DNA from 2 places in the Sporosarcina sp. P20a genome. Region 1 is predicted to be linked to the other one. Evidence: a T-box and tRNA genes for the amino acid it is inferred to sense, from the RefSeq annotation. Region 1 holds a T-box; the other holds one or more tRNA genes.
What was found. A T-box is a leader RNA that pairs with one kind of tRNA and senses whether it is charged. The one in region 1 lies ahead of CSV72_RS04590 (valine--tRNA ligase), so its partner is inferred to be a tRNA-Val.
Positions count from the first base shown of each region.

Region 2: it encodes a tRNA-Val, which carries the amino acid that the T-box ahead of CSV72_RS04590 (valine--tRNA ligase) is inferred to sense. The anticodon was not compared.

Region 1 covers NZ_PDYT01000002.1:233,825-237,251, forward strand. Annotated here, with positions in the region: gene CSV72_RS04590 (valine--tRNA ligase) at 1-1,559, opposite strand, end outside; T-box leader at 1,613-1,831, opposite strand; gene CSV72_RS04600 (hypothetical protein) at 2,059-2,682, opposite strand; gene hemL (glutamate-1-semialdehyde 2,1-aminomutase) at 2,852-3,427, opposite strand, start outside.
Region 2 covers NZ_PDYT01000006.1:117,361-120,787, reverse strand. Annotated here, with positions in the region: gene CSV72_RS08355 (TRAP transporter permease) at 1-459, shown strand, start outside; gene CSV72_RS16885 (hypothetical protein) at 843-992, shown strand; tRNA gene CSV72_RS08350 (tRNA-Val) at 1,178-1,250, shown strand; gene CSV72_RS08345 (RluA family pseudouridine synthase) at 1,462-2,355, shown strand; gene CSV72_RS08340 (heavy metal translocating P-type ATPase) at 2,546-3,427, shown strand, end outside.

The sequences.
Region 1 (3,427 bases):
GCGCGTACTAATCCATGGATCAAGACATCCTTGAAGGGACGCTCTTCCGTGAATTCAAGTGCTTGGAAGATCATGCGGGACACCCAAAAGAAGATAATATCATATCCTGTAACAAGGGCATCTGTCGGGTAATATTTTTTGAACGTTTCACTGTCAACATCTGGCCAGCCCATAGTCGAGAACGGCCATAGAGCAGATGAGAACCAAGTATCCAATACGTCATTGTCTTGTGTCCAGTTTTCTTCATCGGCTGGTGCTTCTTGACCCACATAGATTTCGCCTGTTGTGTTGTGATACCAAGCCGGAATTCGGTGACCCCACCATAGTTGACGAGAAATACACCAGTCGTGGACGTTTTCCATCCAGCTCAAGTACGTTTTCTCGAAACGTTCAGGTACAAACGTTACTTTTTCTTCTTCATTTTTCTGAAGATTGATTGCTTGCTCAGCAAGTGGCTGCATATTGACGAACCATTGTGTAGAAAGGTAAGGTTCCACTACTGCACCGCTTCGTTCCGAGTGTCCGACAGAGTGCATATGATCTTCAATTTCAAATAGCACATTCATCTCTTGCAAATCTTTAACGATTTGTTTACGGCATTCGAAACGGTCCATGCCTTCATACTTGCCTGCTAATTTATTCATCGTACCGTCTTCATTCATCACCAACACACGTGGTAAGTTATGACGGTTACCAATTTCAAAGTCATTCGGGTCATGCGCTGGTGTAATTTTCACTGCACCGCTTCCGAAATCCATTTCAACGTAGTCATCCGCTACGATTGGAATCTCGCGTCCCACGATCGGTAATTTGACCATCTTGCCGATCAAATGCTGGTAGCGCTCGTCATCCGGGTGAACTGCAACAGCTGTATCACCAAGCATCGTTTCGGGACGTGTTGTCGCTATTTCAATCGAACCTGTGCCATCTGCCAACGGGTAACGCATATGATAGAATGCACCTTGCACATCTTTATGGATAACCTCAATATCAGATATTGCTGTCTTCGTTGCAGGATCCCAGTTGATGATATATTCGCCACGGTAGATGAGCTTCTTCTCATACAATTTAACGAATACTTCATTTACTGCTTTTGATAATCCTTCATCTAACGTAAAACGCTCTTGTGAGTAATCGAGGGCTAAACCAAGTTTCGCCCATTGCGCGCGGATATGGCTCGCGTATTCTTCTTTCCATTTCCATGTTTCCTGTATGAAGTTTTCGCGGCCAAGATCATAACGTGTTTTGCCTTCAGCGCGAAGTTTTTCCTCTACTCTGGCTTGTGTCGCAATTCCAGCGTGGTCCATTCCCGGCAACCACAACGCGTCATACCCTTGCATACGTTTCATGCGGATGAGCATATCTTGTAATGTTGTATCCCAAGCGTGCCCTAAGTGAAGCTTACCTGTGACGTTCGGTGGTGGAATCACAATCGTATACGGTTCTTTTTCACTTTTTACATCTGATTCAAAATACTTACCTTCAAGCCACCATTCATAACGTCCTTTTTCAACTGCTTGCGGATCGTATTTAGTCGGCATCGTCAATTCATCAGTCATTTCAGTTCCTCCTTCAAATAAAAAGGGATACAAAAAAGCCCCACTCATCCCGGTAAAAGGACGAAGGAGCTCGTGGTACCACCTTTATTTATGAACGCTAAATAGCATTACATCTTCATGATTTGGTAACGGTCTTCACCGGATTCTGCTACTATAATTTCACAGAAACTGCTCATAGGGGACTTCCATATGTTGTTTCCAGGTACGTTCCACCAATCGCACCCTCTCTAAAGAAAACGGTTCACATGTACTTTCCTACTCTTCGCATTTATATTCATATACCCATTATTATAAGCGAAACATGTAGCGTCCGTCAACTGAATAGTAGTCTATAGAGAAAGGATGGTGAACGATGCGAAGAGGATATAATCCCTACTTGTTACCGCCATGGCTTCGGAAAACGAGATTTTATTGTAAAGGCTGTATCATTCCGTTAACCGTTTTTCAGTTGATTAGATTACTCATTATCCCGACGACTGGTGACTTTTTAGTATTTTGCTTACTCGCTGCTTTGTCTTTCTGCTTCTACAAAAACATTATTTGAATGGAAGATCTTTCTCGTTACATCGTCATCCATCTCGGCGATGTATAGGAGAAAGTCTTCCATTTCATTAGTTACTTGCTCTATCGCACGATCCGCATTTGCAAGAAACTCCATATGAGATGTCGATGCAGCTACGAACTCTGGCGCAGCGGGCTCTTCTTCGATTACGACCGCTTCTTGTACAGGCTTATCCTGTTTCAAATGAACAGTCCACTCGAGCTTCAATCCTCCGTCTTCCTGTGGTGAAGTTTTAATATCCTGCACTTCAAGTTGCAAGTCTCCATCGAGTTCTACTGGCAGATCAACATTCAGAGGGACAGCATACTCAAAATACCCTTTATTGTTTTCTACTTCCACGTCATTAATAACTAATGCATCTTCAGTTGCCAATTCCACTTGCTTGTCTGCATCAAATACAACGTTTGCCGCGATATGATAGATCCCTTGCAAGCGGATCGCTTCCTCCGTACGCTCTTCCGTAAACCCTGGCGTCACCTTTACCTCAGCCGATTCAGCAAATGCCCCGTACTCAGCAGGGAAATAAAAAGACTCTTGCAATGTCCATTGATGCGTCGTCATTTTCGCTTCACTCCTTTTCTTAACTCAGGCTACTATATGAAGAAATGGAGGAGTTTAGAAGTAAAGTATAGTGTAGATTGAAAGGGAAGTAATCGTAACCCTGCCATCCTCCCTAAAATAATGAACATAAAAAAACGCCAAGCAAACAAATTTGCCTGGCGCTTCATAATTATCGTTTTAACTTCTCAAATACCGTATGGAATGCTTCCACAGTTTTCGCGATATGCTCTTCTGTGTGAGCCGCTGACAAGAACATTCCTTCGAATTGGGAAGGTGGTAAGAAAATACCTTCTTCCGCCATCAGACGGTAATATTCTGCGAATAGTTCCAAATCGGATGTCTTCGCTTTATCATAGTTATTGACGCGTACGTCTGTAAAGAAGAAACCGATCATAGAACCTGCTCGGTTAACAGTATGTGGAATATTATTAGCTTTCGCTGCTGCGCGGAAACCTTCTTCCAACTGATCGCCAAGTTTGATGAAGTGTTCGTATGTTTTCGGTGTCAACTTTCTCAACGTTTCGATACCAGCTGTCATGGCTATTGGGTTACCAGACAATGTACCCGCTTGATAAATAGTTCCCGCCGGCGCGACATGCTCCATAATCTTGCGTGAACCGCCATACGCTCCTACAGGCAGTCCGCCACCGATTACTTTACCTAGACATGTAATGTCCGGTTTGATGTTGAAATGACCTTGTGCGCATTTATAACCCACACGGAATCCAGTCATGACTTCATCAAA
Region 2 (3,427 bases), on a different contig from region 1:
GTGGCAGTATCTGCACACTTATTCGTATTTTACTTTGGCATCATTGCGGATATCACGCCGCCTGTTGCATTGGCTGCCTTTGCTGCTTCAGGTATTTCGGGTGGGGATCCGATCAAGACGGGTATTACTTCTGCCAAACTGGCAATTGCCGCCTTCATTATTCCGTATATGTTCGTCTTTAATCCGGCAATGCTAATGCTCGACTCGAGTGTAACGGAGATTGTATGGGTGACGTTGACTGCCATTGTCGGTATGGTTGCCATCGGGGCAGGCATAATTGGTTACTGGTATAGTAAACTGAACTGGATAATGCGAATTATAACGATAGGTACAGGCATGTTGTTGATCTATCCAGAAACGATGACAGATATCATCGGTTTAGTTTTATTCATCATCTTACTGGCGTTCCAGTGGATGGGGAACAAGAAAAATAATTCACCTAAATTAGCTTCTAATTAAATTACTCTTAAAAGACTTGTCGGCTTGAAATAAAGCTTGCAAGTCTTTTTATTTTATTTAGGATAAAAATTTTCGAAATCAATCTCTGGATTTTTGCGTTTTACTAGTCTGATTGAGTGAAAAGAACTAGATTAGATGGGATTTTCAATAAAGGACGAGACTAGTATAGACAAGGCTTTTACTGGAATGTGATTTGTGAAACACATGATAAAATAAAAGTCAAGAAGCCGAAGGACTAGAAATTCCTCGAACTAATTTGGACTAATTACGCAGTTTTACCATCGCGAGTTATGTATATACTACATGTAAGCGAATCAGTCATAACGAATAAAATATAGAGATCGGTACAGAAACCAATCAAATCGAAAAGGAGAGAAAATACTATGAATACACAAGAAACATGGTGGGAAAACGTGTTTGAAGGGCACTTGGCACATGGCTTTAACAAAGAACGGATGAGTGAGCTGGATCATGAAGAGTTTTTATATTTTGAGAATGAACCAATAGAGGAACAATTAAACCCCATGCAGTAAATGAAAGGAGAAGCGGCCCTGAATAATGTAATGAAATTCCATGAAAATCGGTAGTTTTTCTGATGGTATAGAAAAATTATCGATTTTTAATTTCTTTGTTTACAACCAGGATAGATAATGCTATTATAGTATTTGTGCTTGAGAGCCTAACTGGCTTACTTCAAAATGCACATCCTAGTAAAATCGATTCCGTAGCTCAGCTGGGAGAGCGCCACCTTGACAGGGTGGAGGTCGCTGGTTCGAGCCCAGTCGGAGTCATAGGTGCCAAACCTAAGTTATTTACCGTAGGAACACGGTTTATAACAATAAACAGTCCTATTAGACCGAATGTCTAGGGGCTGTTTTTTTATGTCTATATTTCAAATGAAGTTTTCATTACAATCAAATGATAGTACATACACTCACCAGTCATGCGGTGTATACTTATAGTGCGAATATGTATTTAGATAGGCAGGAGGAGTCATATACAATGAAAAGAAAACAGGTAACATCTAATGTAAAAGAATATACAGTGGAAGAACAGATAGAATTATTGCCGTATTTATTGAAGGTTATGTCAAAAAGCAGTAGAAATTCGGTGAAGTCTATTCTTACACGTGGCCAAGTTATGGTGGATGGTCAGATGACAACAAAACATAATCAGTCGTTAGCGCCTGGACAAAAGGTTGAAATACAAAGCAACAAAGCGGCTATAAACGTCTCGAAGTTAGTGGGTGTATCTATACTACATGAGGATGATGATATCATCGTGATCAATAAAGAGGCAGGCGTTCTTTCTGTAGCTTCAGAAAAAGAAAAAGATCAGACAGCCTATCGAGAAATTACAAAGTATGTCAAGAGAAGTCATCCTGAAAATCGTATTTTTGTCGTGCACCGTCTTGATCGAGATACATCGGGCGTAATGATGTTTGCCAAAAATGAAGAAACGCAGCAAGCATTGCAAAGTACATGGAATGAATCGGTAAAGGAACGTTTGTATACTGCACTTGTCGAAGGAAAAGTACGAACTGAATCAGGAACTATTTCTTCTTGGTTAACGGAAAATAGTGCATTCAGAGTCTATTCAAATCCTACCGACAATGGCGGACAGCATGCGATTACACATTATAGAAGAGTACAAGCAAATAAGGATTGTTCATTGCTAGAGGTTCTTTTGGAAACAGGTCGAAAAAATCAAATCCGTGTACATATGGAAGAATTGGGACACCCAGTTATAGGGGACAAAAAGTATGGTGCTATAGGCAACCCGTTGCGCAGAGTGGGACTTCATGCAACCGCATTGTCTTTTCTACATCCACGTACAGGGGAACTAGTTCGATTTGAAGCAGAAGTACCTCAGATCTTCGTTACGCGTTCAAAATAATACATCATGTATTTTGCAGTTCCTTGGAATCTCTGAGGAACTGCTTTTTCATGCCATTTCATTCAAATGAACGTTTGAATGTTTGAATTGACAAAATATCTGGAATTGCATATACTAAAGCTAATCAATCAAATGAACGATTGAATGATGGAAACGTTAAAATGAACGATTTTTTGAGAGGACTGATCACATGGCTTCTGAGAAAAATGTCTATCGCCTGCAAAATTTGTCGTGCACAAGTTGTGCCGAGAAATTCGAGAAAAATGTTCGGCAGATTGATTCTGTTGAAGATGTACAGCTGAACTTTGGTGCATCCAAGTTAACGGTTGCAGGAGAGGCCTCTATTTTACAATTAGAAGAAGCGGGTGCGTTTGACGGTATAAAGGTATTCCCTGAAAAGCAGCGGATTATTAAACAGCATACCCCTTTTTGGAAAAAACATGAAAATCAAACGACTATTGCTTCGTTAGTTTTACTATTAGCAGGGTATGCAGTATCTACCGCGAATGGTGCTAATAACTGGCTGTCGATTGCTTTGTTTCTTTCTGCCATATTAATCGGCGGATTCAGTTTAATGAAGGAAGGATTAACGAATCTATTCAAACTTGAATTTGATATGTCTACATTGATGACAATCGCAGTGATCGGAGCTGCACTAATTGGTGATTGGGCAGAAGGCGCGGTTGTGGTCTTCCTGTTCTCCGTCAGTGAAGCATTAGAAAGTTACTCAATCGATAAAGCGAGAAATTCCATTACGTCTCTAATTGAAATCGCTCCCACTACAGCGATTGTACTTCGTGGTACGAAAGAATTTGAAGTAGATGTGGAAGATTTACGAATTAATGATGTGATTTTGATTAAACCGGGACAAAAGATTGCGATGGACGGTGAAGTCATTCAAGGGGACTCATCCGTTAATCAGGCAGCAATCACAGGTGAGTCTGTGCCTGTCCATAAAGTACTAGGAGACGAAGTGTTTGCTGGAACGTTGAATGAAGAAGGTGTAATGCAAGTTCGTGTAACAAAGCTTGCTGAAGACACTACAATTGCCAAAATCATTCATTTAGTCGAA